Regions from separate parts of the Pectobacterium wasabiae CFBP 3304 genome, predicted to be linked through region 1. Evidence: predicted binding sites of a transcription regulator. Region 1 holds the regulator's gene; the other holds the start of a gene.

Region 1 (7,513 bases):
GAAGACGTTGAAGGCGAAGCGCTGGCAACGCTGGTGGTTAACACCATGCGTGGTATCGTGAAAGTGGCTGCGGTGAAAGCACCGGGCTTCGGCGACCGTCGTAAAGCAATGCTGCAAGACATCGCTACGCTGACTGGCGGTACCGTTATCTCTGAAGAGATCGGTCTGGAGCTGGAAAAAGCGACGCTGGAAGATCTGGGTCAGGCAAAACGCGTTGTTATCAACAAAGACACCACCACCATCATCGATGGTACGGGTGAAGAAGCTGCGATCCAGGGCCGTGTTGCTCAGATCCGTCAGCAGGTTGAAGAAGCAACCTCAGATTATGACAAAGAGAAACTGCAAGAGCGTGTGGCTAAACTGGCTGGCGGCGTAGCCGTTATCAAAGTTGGCGCAGCAACTGAAGTTGAAATGAAAGAGAAGAAAGCACGCGTTGAAGATGCCCTGGCTGCGACTCGCGCTGCGGTAGAAGAAGGCGTGGTTGCTGGTGGTGGTGTGGCGCTGGTTCGCGTTGCGGCCAAACTGGCTTCTCTGACTGCTCAGAACGAAGATCAGAATGTGGGTATCAAAGTTGCGCTGCGCGCGATGGAAGCTCCACTGCGTCAGATCGTTTCCAACGCTGGTGAAGAGCCATCTGTGGTTGCGAATACTGTTAAAGCTGGCGAAGGTAATTACGGTTACAACGCAGCGACTGAAGAATACGGCAACATGATCGATTTCGGTATCCTGGATCCGACCAAAGTTACCCGTTCTGCGCTGCAATTCGCGGCTTCCGTTGCTGGTCTGATGATCACCACCGAATGTATGGTGACCGACCTGCCTAAAGGCGATGCGCCTGACTTAGGTGCTGCTGGTGGTATGGGCGGTATGGGTGGTATGGGCGGCATGATGTAATGTGACCCCCTTGTCGCCGGAAGCCGTTTTCCGGTGGCGGGAAGTCAGGTTACAGAAGCTCGTCTTTCTGTCCTTTAAAGAGCACTATCCGGTCGCGATACCGGGTGGTGCTTTTTTTTTATGCGTTACACATTTCGCCCCATTGCTGAAATGTTGCCGTATCGTTGATGAATGCGTTTATAGCGTGTTATCGAGGGAACCATTCTGCGCTACAATAGGGACGCTTACTTTATTTACGAATGCTTTATTGATAAGCAACCCTGTCTGGAGTAGGGACAATGTCTGACGATGTGTCAACGCTTCTGCGCACCATATCCTGGTTTACTGAACCCCCTTCGGTATTGCCTGAACACATTGGTGACTGGCTGATGGAAACCAGTTCCATGACGCAGCGGCTTGAAAAATACTGCGTTCAACTGAGGGTCACGCTTTGTCGTGAGGGGTTCATTACGCCACAGTCGTTGGGCGAAGAGCGCGATCAACTCCCGCTTGATGAACGTTACTGGCTGCGTGAAGTTGTGCTGTATGGTGACGATCGCCCCTGGCTTTTCGGCCGAACGATTGTCCCACAACAGACACTTGACGGTTCTGGTGCGGCTTTGGTGAAAATAGGCAATCAACCGTTGGGTCGTTATCTGTTTGAGCAAAAATCGCTGACGCGTGATTACATTCATACCGGATGCTGCGAAGGTTTATGGGCGCGGCGTTCCCGCCTGTGTCTTTCTGGGCATCCGTTACTGTTGACTGAGCTTTTCTTACCGGAATCACCGGTTTATTACACACCCAGTGATGAAGGTTGGCAGGTAATTTGAGGAGATAAATCCTTGGAAAGAAGTGTTACAGCAGGGAAATGGCTGGCTTATTGTCGCTTGATGCGAATTGATAAACCGATAGGTTCCCTGTTGCTGCTGTGGCCAACACTATGGGCACTGTGGCTGGCGGGAGGGAAAACACCTGCACCGTGGACGCTCTTTGTTTTTGTCGCAGGCGTTTTCCTTATGCGTGCGGCGGGCTGCGTCATCAATGATTATGCTGACCGTCATTTTGACGGCCATGTAAAACGCACCGCTTCTCGCCCATTGCCCAGCGGCGAGGTGAGCGAGCAATCTGCCAAAGTTCTGTTTGTGGTTCTGGTCTTGCTGGCATTTGGTCTGGTGTTGACGCTGAATAAGATGACGATCCTGCTGTCTGTCGCCGGGCTGGCTCTGGCGTGGATTTATCCGTTTATGAAACGGGTCAGCCATCTGCCGCAGTTTGTGCTGGGGGCGGCATTCGGTTGGTCGATCCCCATGGCCTACGCGGCAGTCAGTGAAAGCCTGCCGGTAACCTGCTGGATGATGTTTTTGGCATATATTTGCTGGACGGTGGCTTACGATACGCAATATGCGATGGTGGATCGTGATGATGACCTGAAGATCGGCGTGAAATCCACGGCGATCTTATTTGGTCGTTTTGACAATGTCATCATCGGGTTATTGCAGCTTAGTATGCTGGCGTTGTTATTGGCTTTGGGATACATCACCGGACTGGGAACCCCCTACACTATTTCTCTGCTGGTGGCTGGTGGGATGTTTGTCTATCAGCAAATACTGACTGCTGGGCGTGAACGTGATGCCTGCTTTAAGGCATTCCACAATAATAAATATGCAGGTATGGCGATATTTATTGGTGTGCTGTTCGGCCTGTAAGGTAGATGGTAGAGACAAAAAAGCAGCGATTTCTCGCTGCTTTTTTATGACGGAATGTTTTGTGATACGTTTATTATGCTAAACGCATCCACGGCTTGATGGCGGCGTGTTATCCGCCATTTTCCCGTTACTCCGGTCAGGCTATTCCTGCTTTGCTTCTTCCACCGTCTGACTGGCTGTTTCCATTTCGGTGGGTGAGCTGGCGCTTTCGATAGTCAACCGAACTTCTGGAGTGATCAGATCGCCAAGGATGCTGTAGATTGCCACAATATCGCCTTGCGCCGCTTCCGCACTGTCGGTGATATACCCGGCTGTGCGTAACGTGGCGACCAGCGTTGAGAACACTGCTTTATCGAAAAACTCCGGTGCATTAATACCGTGTAAAACGGACAGACGCTGTGCCATATTCCGACTTTCTTTCTCCAGCGTTCCACGGTTGATTTCTGGATTTGCACACAGTAAAGACAGCGTAATCGCATAACGTTGTAGCGTTTCACGCACGCCAGCAGACAGCAGTTGTAGTGTACGGATGCGTGGTGGATTGATGGCTAATTCGCCATCACGGCTGCACAGTAACTGTTGTCGAATCAGTTCATTAGCTAGTGTTTCCAGTACGTCCGGTAATTGCTCTTTGGAATAATGCAGGAACAACTCGGCTTGCAGCAGCGGATAGATTAGCGTGATTTGTTGCACAACGTCGGCAAGCGTAATCCGACGATGATGAATGACGATGCTGGCGATCAACGACGGTAACACCAACAGATGCTGGATGTTATTACGATAATACGTCATCAGAACTGCCTGTTCGCGTGGCAGAATGATGATATCGCCAATGCTGTCCTTCTCCACTTCGAATTTGTTCATGCCCAGCGCGTGTTCCAGCAATTCATTCGCTGTCTTTTTGGGAGCCGTAATATCCTTGTGGTAAGGCGTTTGACGCAGCAGTTGCAGGTAGCAATCGAGCTGTTCGTGCATTTGCTCACGCGTCAGTGAACGCTGGCGCGATGCTAATAACGCTGTGGAGCACAAGTTCATCGCGTTTGCTGCCGCAGAGTTATTGATGCGCACCATGATATCCATAGAGATATCTTGCACCGTCGGCGTTAGCCAGCTTGGGCGCTGTGCCTCAATGGGATCAATCGCATCACGCCACTGCGGTACATGCTGGTTCAGATAGGTTGTTAGCGGGAGCGGTTCACCGAAGTTCACATAGCCCTGACCTAAATTACGCAGCTTGCGCAAACCGCGCACCATCTGCATAAAGCCTTCTTTTTCCTTCACTGCGCCGCGTAGCTCTTTCGCATAGGTACCGACTTCCATCACATGCTCGTAACCGACATAAATCGGCACCAGTGTGATAGGACGCGTGCCGCCTCTGAGCATGGCCTGAATGGTCATGGCCAGCGTACCGGTTTTGGGATCAAGAAGACGCCCCGTGCGCGAGCGTCCGCCTTCCATAAAGTATTCAACGGAATAACCACGGGCAAACAACTCGCCCAGGTATTCGCGGAAAATCGTGGAATAGAGTTTGTTGCCTTTGAAGGTTCGACGAATAAAGAACGCGCCAAGACGGCGGAAGATCGGGCCTGCCGGCCAGAAATTAAGGTTGATGCCTGCGGCGATGTGCGGCGGGACTAAGCCTTGATGGTACAGGACGTAGGACAGCAGCAGGTAATCCATATGGCTGCGGTGGCAAGGCACATAGACAATGCCGTGACCATCCTGCGCCAGTTGACGAACGCGTTCGGCGTTATGGACGTTGATCCCCTGATAAAGGCGGTTCCACGTCCAGCTCAATACGCGATCCGACAGGCGCACCGCTTCGTAGGAGAAATCGGCGGCGATTTCTTCCATCAGCGCAATCGCATTTTGCTGCGCTTTCTCATGAGAAATCTTCTTACTGCGTGCCTCATCGTCTACGGCTTTCTTGATCGCTTTGGAATCCAGTAACTTGTTAAACAGATCCTGACGCACCGGTAAACGTGGGCCAACTGCCGCCAAACGCTGGCGAGAGAAGTGCATACGCGCGACACGCGCCAGTTTGTGGGCTATGGTTTTGTCAGTGCCATGCTCAGTCGCCATATAGCGCAGCGACACCGGGCTGGAGAAGCGGACAAAGCTGTCACGGCCTAGCCACAGTACGGCAAAGAATTTTTCGATGCCGTTGAGTAACCGCAGGTGTGGCGTGGCCTGAGAATGGCCTTCTCGACCTGGAGAGCGCCCAAACATCACGGAAACCGGCACCATCTGCACGTCTAGATCTGGATTGGCTCGGTGCAGATCCAGATAGTCGTGGAACAGCTTGACAGATTTCTGTTTGGGAACGTAATAGCGGAAGACGCGCGGCCCGTCATTAATAAATACGTGGCTGGGGAGTTCGACGCCATTGAATTCGAACGACTGCGAGGGATCGGGTAACCCCAATGCCAGGCATTTCGCGCGTAGCGTCAGTAGATCCGCCTGGGAATTATAAGGCAGAACATAGAGTATAGGACGTGAGGGATCTAACCTCAACTCGACCACCGGATCTGTAGGAATAACTTTGCTTTTCACCAACAGTTTCAGTGGGAGATTCAATAGTTTATAGTAAATTTTACGCCAACCTGACATAACAACGTAGAGCCTCTTGTTAGCAATGCGCCGCAAGGATACCAGAAACTGCGCCGGAGATCTGTGGTGATGAGACAACGTAGGTGCGTTAAAATGCGAACTATTTTGCGTATACTCGTCATACTTCAAGTTGCATGTGCGTTGGCAGCGTTTAAATACTCGGCCCGTCGTGGGCCTCGCCCTGAAGGGCCGCTGCAAGCAGCGTTCAAATCTGCTCCCGGCAGATTTGTCACCCGAATCACTTACTTGAGTAAGCTCATCGGGATTCCCTCTCTTGCCGCCTGCCTGGAACTCGAATTATTTAGAGTCTAAAAATGGAGGATAAATGAATAAAGCAACGGGGATGACCCGGATTATTAAGGCGACCGGTTATTCCTTGAAGGGGTTGAAGCAGGCGTGGCAGCATGAGGCGGCATTCCGTCAGGAAACGATACTGACGATTGTCGGCGTTATTATCGCGTGTTTGCTGCCGGTGACGCTGGTTGAAAAACTGCTGCTTATCGGGTCTGTGGTATTGATTATGTTATTTGAGTTGGCTAACAGCGCCATTGAAGCTGTCGTCGATCGCATTGGCCTTGAGCACCACGAATTATCCGGTCGGGCGAAAGATATCGGGTCGGCGGCTGTCTTTGTTGCCATCTTGCTAGCCGCTGCCGTGTGGGGCAGCATTCTCTGGCAACATTTTGCCTGACGGCACGCATAAATGAATAAAAGTCAGGGGCTTTGCCTATATCTCGATTCCCAATTGTGCCTTACCTGTATATACTCACAGCAAGACTGTATAAACAACCAGGGGGCGGAATGAAAGTATTAACAGCAAGGCAGCAGCAGGTTTATGACCTGATCCGCGATCACATTGCGCAAACCGGAATGCCGCCAACGCGGGCGGAAATTGCCCAACAACTGGGGTTCCGCTCTCCGAATGCGGCTGAAGAACATCTGAAAGCGCTGGCACGTAAAGGCGTGATTGAAATTGTCTCGGGGGCATCTCGTGGTATTCGCCTACTGATGGAAGAAGAGACGGGTATTCCTCTGGTTGGGCGCGTGGCCGCAGGTGAACCGCTGCTGGCACAGGAACATATCGAATGCCGCTATCAGGTTGACCCTGCTATGTTCAAACCCAGCGCTGATTTTTTGCTGCGAGTGAGCGGTATGTCGATGAAAAACATTGGTATTATGGATGGTGATTTGCTGGCCGTACATAAAACAGAAGATGTGCGCAACGGTCAGATTGTGGTGGCGCGTATTGACGATGAAGTGACAGTGAAGCGCTTGAAGAAGCAGGGTAATACGGTGCATCTTCTCGCTGAAAATGAAGAGTTCGCCCCTATCGTTGTCGACCTGCGTCAGCAAAGTTTTTCGATAGAAGGTTTAGCGGTTGGCGTTATTCGTAATAGCGACTGGAGCTAACCGTTAGCAAAAAATGATAGCCCTCGGGGCTATCGTTTTTTAATCGGAACAGTATGGTCGTGATCGCAATGATCCGGCTGCTTGCATGATGCCACTTCCTGGCAGTCTCCACATAACCCATGTGCTTCCACAACGCTGTGACGCAGCGTAAATCCTGACTGCTGCGCCAAGTTGCGTAGTGTTTCTTCCACACCCTCGGTTTGACGTTCCGTGACTTGTCCGCAGCGATCGCAGATGAAAAGGGCAGACGTATGGCTGTGGTCTTCGATGTGGTGACACAGCACATAGCTGTTGTTTGATTCAACGCGATGAATGAAGCCTTGTTCCAGCAAAAAATCCAGTGCGCGGTACACGGTAGGCGGTTTAGCCTGAGGTTCAGTGAGGCGCAGAAGATCCAGCAGGTCATACGCGCTGATAGCGCCCGCCTGTTGTGCCATAAGGCGTAAAACCTCCAACCGCTGTGGCGTTAGACGCACCGCGCGCTGCTGACAAATCTGTTCAGCCTGGGCAAGAAGTTTGTCCTGTTTGGTTGAATCCATTGTCATATCACCCTGACACATTGAGGAACAAGACGGATATCTTACCACGACTGAATAAAAACGCCGAGTGAGTGGCGTTTTCCTGCGAAGACGACGGAAAGAAGAACTACACGACCAGATCGATGAGCAGTGCCCGCAAAGGAGTGTCTGCCTGTAGCGTCAACGTCGTTTCTTCCTTGATGAAGGCTCCATCGCCGCAGTGTAATGCTTCACTGTGCTGGCCACCTTTCACCGCCATTGAACCGTGAATCAGTTGGAGATACGCCTGATTTCCCTGTAGCACTATCGTGCTTTGCTCATTTGGTTGGAGATCGACATGGTGGATCCAAACCTGTTGGCGCAGTTGCAGGCTATCTTGCTCGCCTTCCGGTG
Region 2 (7,513 bases), 1.3 Mb from region 1:
CCCCGCAGCTCGCGCTTTTTGTGCTAATCGAGCAATCAGTTCTTCAACCTTCTTCCCCACCGCCATTATCAGATCGGCAAATTCATCGACCATGACGACAATATACGGCAGTTTCTCCAGCACTGGCGGTGTCATATCCATACTGTCGCCCGGCTTCCAGAACGGATCGGGAATTGGACGACCCATCGCATTTGCTGTCATCACGCGTTCGTTGTATCCCGCCAGATTACGCACACCAAGCGCTGACATCAGCTTATAGCGACGCTCCATTTCACCCACACACCAGCGCAGCGCATTTGCCGCATCCTTCATATCGGTCACAACTTCTGTCAACAAATGCGGAATGCCTTCGTACACGGAAAGTTCCAGCATTTTTGGATCGATCATGATAAAGCGCACGTCTTCTGGCGTGGCTTTATACAACATACTGATGATCATGGCGTTGACACCAACTGACTTACCCGACCCCGTGGTACCCGCAACCAGCAGGTGCGGCATTTTTGCCAAATCAGCAACGACGGGTTCGCCTGCAATATCTTTCCCCAACACGATCGCCAGCGGTGAAGGGTTATGTCGGAATGCGTCGCAGTCCAGCACTTCTCGCAGATATACCGTCTGACGATGCGCGTTCGGTAATTCCAGCCCAACATACGGTCTACCGGGAATCACCTCAACAATACGCACGGCAACAACTGACAGTGACCGCGCCAAATCGCGTGACAAATTCGAGATACGTGCCGCTTTAACGCCCGGTGCCAAATCGAGTTCAAAACGCGTGATCACCGGACCAGGAGAGTGATCGACCACATCCGCTTTTACCCGGAAATCAGCCAGACGCGCTTCAATCAGTCGCGCAGTCTGTTCCAGCGCGAAATTATCAACAGGCGCTTCGCTGGCAGGCGGAGGAGTCAACAAATCCAACGTTGGCAACGGTGTTGTCGGTTTCTGCAGCGGTTGTTCATTACGCACCAGGAACGGATGAATCAGGCCATCCATTGCAGGATGGTGCGCTAGTGCATTTTCCTGTTTCGCTTCCTCAATAGGCGCTGGCATCGGTTGCACTGGCTGACCAAACATCAGCGGGCTGCGCCCCTCGTCGTCATCCTCATCTTCACCAGCATGCATCGGTGGAAGCGTTGGCTCGGCGCGATAGGACGGCGGCGAATACGGGGATTCAGATTCGTTAAACGTATGCGGTTCAGATTCGTGTTCATTCCCCGCACTAAACGGCGAGAACGAAAAGGCGTTATATGGAGCCACAGGGGTTGGGTGAACCGGCTCACTGACCGCAGGTGACGCTAGCGAAACAGGGGCTTCCTCATCAGGCTGCGGCGCGCTGGCGTCATAACGAGACTGCTGCTGCGCAGCGAAATCTCTGGCTAACTGCGCTTGCAGAAGTGCATCTTCATCGTCTTCCTGTAACGGGTACGCTTCACCATAACGCTGGCGCTGCTGGTCCAGATACGCTTGTTGCAACGCAGTTTCTTGCTGCGCGATGTCATCCGGTGTCTCTTCCTGATACACGTCGTTCGTCAATTCCGTTTCTACGCTATCGCTCTGCGCCTGTAGCCTTGCTTGCTCTTCGGCCAGCCGCTGCGACGGTAACTTGATTCCATATGACGCCAACTCGCGGCGAGTAGGAATGCGTACCGGGTTAGGACGTGGCAGTTCCGGCCCTACGCCGCGTTTAATCTGCGGGTTATCATCCGCATCAGCACTGAACGCCGGCATAAAGGTGTTATTCGCGTTGAAATCGATATCACGTGCAGATTGTGACGGATCAGCAAACGGTTGAGCCACTGGCGGCGTTACGATCGCCGGTACGACACTATTTCCGTAAGCATTCCCGTAAGGCATAGATGCACTGCCATAGGGCTCAGGCGGGGTTACGTTCTCCTGCATCGATACAGGAGGTTCAGGGATCTCAAACGAATACAGCGGCGGATTCAGCGGTGGCGTCGAGTCAATCGCAGATGGCGTAACAGGCGACACAATGCCAGGTAATGACGAGTCAGACAATGCTGCCGCTGGCGTTTCTGCCGAGAGCATCGATTGTGTAGCAGTCGGCACGTTTTCAATTGAAGATGATGCCTCTTCTATCGCGTTATCTGCCACCGTGTCGTGTACGGCATCAGCAACGGAAGGGGCAGAAAACAGAACGTCATCGTCATCTCGCGGTTGCGTTATCGCCTCACCGGAGGTTTCATCGTGATGCAGGTTAAGCACATCGTTCTCATCCTCTTCACGATCGTTTTCTTCGCGATAATTCTCATCACGATAGTCCTCATCGCGACGTGAACGGTTTGACATGAATGTCAGACAACCCAACACTCCAGCGCCAATTTTTTCGGCGATCGTTAACCATGACCAGCCGGTAAACAACGTTAACCCAGCCCCCCAGACACACAGCAGAACCAGCGTCGCCCCCATGCTATTGAAACGTGGAATCATTGAGCTGCTCAACAGGCTTCCCAATACACCACCGGAAGCAAAATAGTAGAGATCGTCAATATTTAACGCAGCCAGACCACAAGAGGTCAGGATCAGTGCCAACGTCCCAATCAGGCGAAGTGAAAAAGTAAAGTACTCAATGGATTGGTGGTTATCACGCTGGCGGAAAGCCACCCAGCACAGGGATAACATAATCGGTGGAATGGCATAGGCCAGAACGCCAAAAATAAAGAACAGCGTATCCGCCAGCCAGGCACCTGCCACACCACCAACGTTATGGATAGGCTCATGCCACGCAGTCTGCGACCAACTGGGATCGGAGGGGCTGAAACTAAGCAATGCGACACTGAGATAAACGGCAAAAAGTGCCACAACGATTAAAATCGCTTCAAGCAAACGACGTGTTCCGCTGAGTTTCTTCAGGGTAACGTCTTTATCTTCTGTATATTCCTGGCTCAAGAGTCTCTCCAGGGGCCTGTAAGGTTTATGACAAAGCGCCGAGAAAACCCGGCGCTGGGACTGTATAAATTCACAGGAGTGTAGCTGAATTTATCGGGTTTTGCACCCACGCGTTTACCGAGTCTTAATGACCAGACGGTTGCTTTGCTTCACTTCTTCCATCACTACGTAAGTACGGGTGTCGTTTACACCCGGCAAACGCAGCAGCGTTTCGCCCAGGAGTTTACGGTAAGCGGACATGTCCGGTACGCGCGTTTTCAACAGGTAGTCAAAATCACCGGAAACCAGATGGCATTCCTGAATTTCTTCCAACTTCTGCACCGCAGAGTTAAACTGTTCAAACACATCAGGCGCACCGCGATTTAGCGTTATTTCAACAAAAACCAGCAGTGACGCATCCAGATAATGCGGGTTTAGCAGCGCTGTGTAGCCATTAATGAAACCCTGTCTTTCCAGACGACGTACACGCTCCAGACAAGGTGTTGGCGACAGTCCAACCCGTTTGGAAAGCTCGACATTGGAAATACGCCCATCTTTTTGCAATTCGTTCAGGATGTTACGATCAATACGATCGAGATCTTTTCCTGGTCGCTTTTTAGTGTCTACCATTATTATTGTCTCTCTTCACTTTTCCCTGCACCCGCTTTACCCCGATAGACCTCATGTATCAGAGTTACCCTTAAAGAAGACACGCTGCCTATTTTGTCTATCAACAGTCATTAACTTTTCGCTCTCGCCCCACGTATTGCTCACCCGCGAAGAAGACCATCACGTCATATCCGTGGCCCAAAGGCCTACCTGCGCAAAAACGAATAAAAAAGCCGAGCTTTTAACTGTCCACATACAAAAAATTTCCTCTTACCTAGATGTTTTCGCAAATGCACAGCCGATTGTCAAAGTAAAACAACGAAAATCAGAAGAAACTGCCAGATCCGATAAGCCAGAGCCATCCGCAGGGGTAAGCTCAATCATTTTACTTATGAATGCGTCTGATTTTTCAGCAATTTATCATCTCCATCGTCGTTAACGATTAAACAAATAGCCAGCAACTTTTCTGCATACTTTTTTTACTCTTGTAATTTCCTTACAATCGTTCTCATTGTTCGTGGTAGATATGTTCGTTGCTAAAGACACGTGTTTGTCGTAAAGGCTGGTTCTATGAACATTATCCGCCGTCATGAAATGAGGAAAGCATGGGTACCGTTAAACATCACAAGTTATTGATTCTGGGCTCAGGCCCCGCTGGCTACACTGCCGCAGTGTATGCTGCACGCGCGAATTTACAGCCAGTATTAATCACGGGTATGGAAAAAGGCGGTCAACTGACGACCACGACCGAAGTAGAAAATTGGCCGGGCGATGCCGACGATTTAACTGGCCCGCTGTTGATGGAGCGTATGCACGCCCATGCGACCAAGTTCAATACCGAAGTGATTTTTGATCATATTGAACGTGTTGATTTGCAGAACCGTCCATTCCGTCTATTCGGCGATAGCGACGAATACACCTGTGATGCGCTGATCATCGCCACGGGCGCATCGGCTCGCTACCTTGGCCTACCGTCTGAAGACGCGTTTAAAGGCAAAGGCGTTTCCGCCTGTGCAACCTGTGATGGATTCTTTTATCGGAATCAGAAAGTTGCCGTCGTTGGCGGCGGGAATACCGCTGTCGAAGAAGCACTGTATTTGTCTAACATCGCTGCGGAAGTCCATTTGATCCACCGCCGTGAAACGTTCCGTTCAGAGAAGATCCTGATCGACCGTCTGATGGACAAAGTCAAAAACGGCAACATCATCCTGCACACCAACCGCACGCTGGATGAAGTGCTGGGCGATGATATGGGCGTAACGGGTGTACGTATCCGTGATACGCAAAGCGATGCCGCTGAAGAATTGGAACTGGCTGGCGTGTTTATCGCTATCGGCCACAGCCCGAATACTGCCGTGTTTGGCGACCAATTGGCGCTGGAAAACGGCTATATCAAAGTGCAATCTGGTATTCATGGTAACGCGACACAAACCAGCATTCCTGGCGTCTTTGCCGCAGGCGATGTAATGGACCACATTTACCGTCAGGCGATTACCTCCGCAGGTACAGGTTGTATGGCTGCACTGGATGCTGAACGTTACCTGGATGGACTGACCATCAACAAGTAGTGCGATACCGAAACGGAGCGGCGGCGGCCGTTCCGTTTTCTTCCTTCCGATTTGCCTGCCGCAACACAAAAATTGATCGCCTCCCTCATTTCCCCTCTCCTTTTCATTTGCAGCGCGTTCCTGTCGCGGTAACATGGCGGCATTCTGTATGATAGAAGATAATTTTGTTACCTAACAGTTACATGATGGTTATTTTCTGTTAAGTCCATTTCTGCAACATAACGAACTGGTGCCCGATGAAAAAAACCAGACAGCAAGAACTAACCGCTTGGCTGAAACAACAAAGTAAGCTGGCACAACGGTGGTTACGCCTTTCACTGCTGCTTGGATTCCTGAGCGGCGCGTTAATCGTGGCGCAAGCCTGGCTATTAGCTACTCTGCTTCATGCCTTGATCATTGAGCATGCCCCCCGAGAATCCCTGCTTTCCCCCTTCCTTCTGCTGATCGCCACCTTTATTCTGCGTGCGCTTAACAACCTGTTGCGTGAACGTGTCGGTTTTCTTTGCGGACAAGCGGTTCGACAGCACATCCGCAAACTGGTACTGGATCGATTACAGCAGCTTGGCCCAGCCTGGGTTCAGGGTAAACCCGCCGGCAGTTGGGCAACGATGATCCTTGAACAGGTAGATGATATGCAGGACTACTACGCCCGCTATCTGCCGCAAATGTATCTTGCCGCACTGATCCCGCTGCTTATCTTGATCACCATTTTTCCGCTCAACTGGGCAGCGGGTCTGATTCTGTTTCTGACTGCACCGCTCATCCCTCTGTTTATGGCACTGGTCGGCATGGGCGCAGCGGATGCCAATCGACGTAACTTTTTGGCGTTGGCTCGCCTGAGCGGACACTTCCTCGATCGCCTGCGTGGGATAGAGACACTACGCCTGTTTCATCGCGGTCAGGCTGAAACTGAACAAATCCGTCATGCTTCCGAAGATTTCCGTAGCCGCACCATGGAAGTGCTGCGCATGGCATTTCTCTCCTCGGGTGTGCTGGAGTTTTTCGCCTCTATTTCGATCGCGGTTGTCGCCGTCTATTTCGGTTTCTCTTATCTCGGGGAGCTAGATTTTGGCCATTATGGAATGGGCGTGACGCTCTTTGCCGGTTTTCTCGTGCTGATTCTTGCGCCGGAATTCTTTCAACCTTTACGCGATCTGGGCACCTTCTACCATGCCAAAGCTCAGGCTATCGGCGCAGCGGAATCACTAGTGACCTTTTTAGCCGAAGAAGGCGAATCGGTTGGCTTTGGCACACATGAATTCAGCAGTGATACCGCCATTGCCATCCGCGCGGAAGACCTGGTGGTCCTCGCCCCCAATGGCACGCCGTTAACCCAACCGTTAACCTTCGATATCCGTGCTGGCGAACGTATCGCCTTGGTCGGCATCAGCGGTGCAGGGAAAAGTTCTCTGCTTAACGCGCTATTGGGGTTTCTGCCTTATCGCGGTTCATTAACCGTTAATGGCAAAGCACTAAACACACTGACGTCTGAATCGTGGCGTAAACAGTTGAGCTGGGTCGGGCAAAATCCCCATTTGCCGGAACCAACGCTGCGCAGCAATATTCTGCTCGGTAACCCGCAGGCCAGCATTGTGGCGTTACAGCAGGCGATTGAGCGTGCCTATGTGCAGGAATTTCTACTGCAACTCCCACAGGGTCTGGAAACCGCGATCGGTGACGGCGCTGCACGCTTGTCTGTCGGGCAGGCGCAGCGCGTCGCCGTTGCCCGTGCGCTTATCCATCCTTGCAACTTATTACTGCTGGATGAGCCGTCAGCCAGCCTCGATGCCCATAGCGAGGAGTTGGTTATGAGTGCGTTGAACACAGCAGCACGTTCCCAAACCACGCTGCTGGTCACGCATCAGCTCAACGATATCACCGACTATGACGCGATTTGGGTGATGGACGGGGGTCGCCTGGTCCAGCAGGGGGACTATCAAACACTTCGCGCCGAAACAGGCCCTTTCGCGGCACTGCTGGCACAACGACAGGGGGCGCTGTAATGGCTCAGATAAAAACGATGCGAGTATTAAAACCATTTCTGGCACTTTATCGTCAGCATATTTGGCGCTTAAGTCTGGGTGTGGTGCTGGCAATCGCCACATTGCTGGCCAGCATCGGCCTGCTCGCCCTATCCGGCTGGTTTCTCGCTGGAGCCGCACTGGCAGGGATCGTCGGGCTACTCACCTTTAACTACATGCTACCCGCTGCAGGCGTGCGGGGTGCCGCTATCGCACGTACCGCAGGACGTTATGGAGAAAGAGTCGTCAGCCACGATGCGACATTTCGTGTTCTGCTGCGTCTGCGTGTTTTCACCTTTTCTCGTATTCTGCCGCTCTCTCCGGGTGGGCTGGCACAGTTTCGTCAGGCTGAACTGCTAAACCGACTTGTGGCAGACGTTGATACACTTGACCACCTCTACCTTCGCGTTATTTCGCCTATTGTCA

What was found. Region 1 encodes LexA, which represses DNA repair genes until DNA is damaged. Its sites were predicted from a motif close to TNCTGTATGTACATACAGNA; they were not measured.
Region 2: the regulator LexA is predicted to act here: its motif matches at 2,969-2,988, upstream of A7983_RS17230 (DNA translocase FtsK 4TM domain-containing protein).

What each region holds. Positions count from the first base shown of each region.
Region 1 covers NZ_CP015750.1:2,432,738-2,440,250, forward strand. The annotation lists gene groL (chaperonin GroEL) at 1-894, shown strand, start outside; gene ubiC (chorismate lyase) at 1,173-1,706, shown strand; gene ubiA (4-hydroxybenzoate octaprenyltransferase) at 1,719-2,582, shown strand; gene plsB (glycerol-3-phosphate 1-O-acyltransferase PlsB) at 2,724-5,192, opposite strand; gene A7983_RS11035 (diacylglycerol kinase) at 5,518-5,883, shown strand; gene lexA (transcriptional repressor LexA) at 5,994-6,602, shown strand; gene zur (zinc uptake transcriptional repressor Zur) at 6,632-7,141, opposite strand; gene A7983_RS11050 (pirin family protein) at 7,248-7,513, opposite strand, start outside.
Region 2 covers NZ_CP015750.1:3,768,943-3,776,455, reverse strand. The annotation lists gene A7983_RS17230 (DNA translocase FtsK 4TM domain-containing protein) at 1-2,910, opposite strand, end outside; gene lrp (leucine-responsive transcriptional regulator Lrp) at 3,025-3,519, opposite strand; gene trxB (thioredoxin-disulfide reductase) at 4,104-5,066, shown strand; gene cydD (heme ABC transporter permease/ATP-binding protein CydD) at 5,303-7,069, shown strand; gene cydC (heme ABC transporter ATP-binding protein/permease CydC) at 7,069-7,513, shown strand, end outside.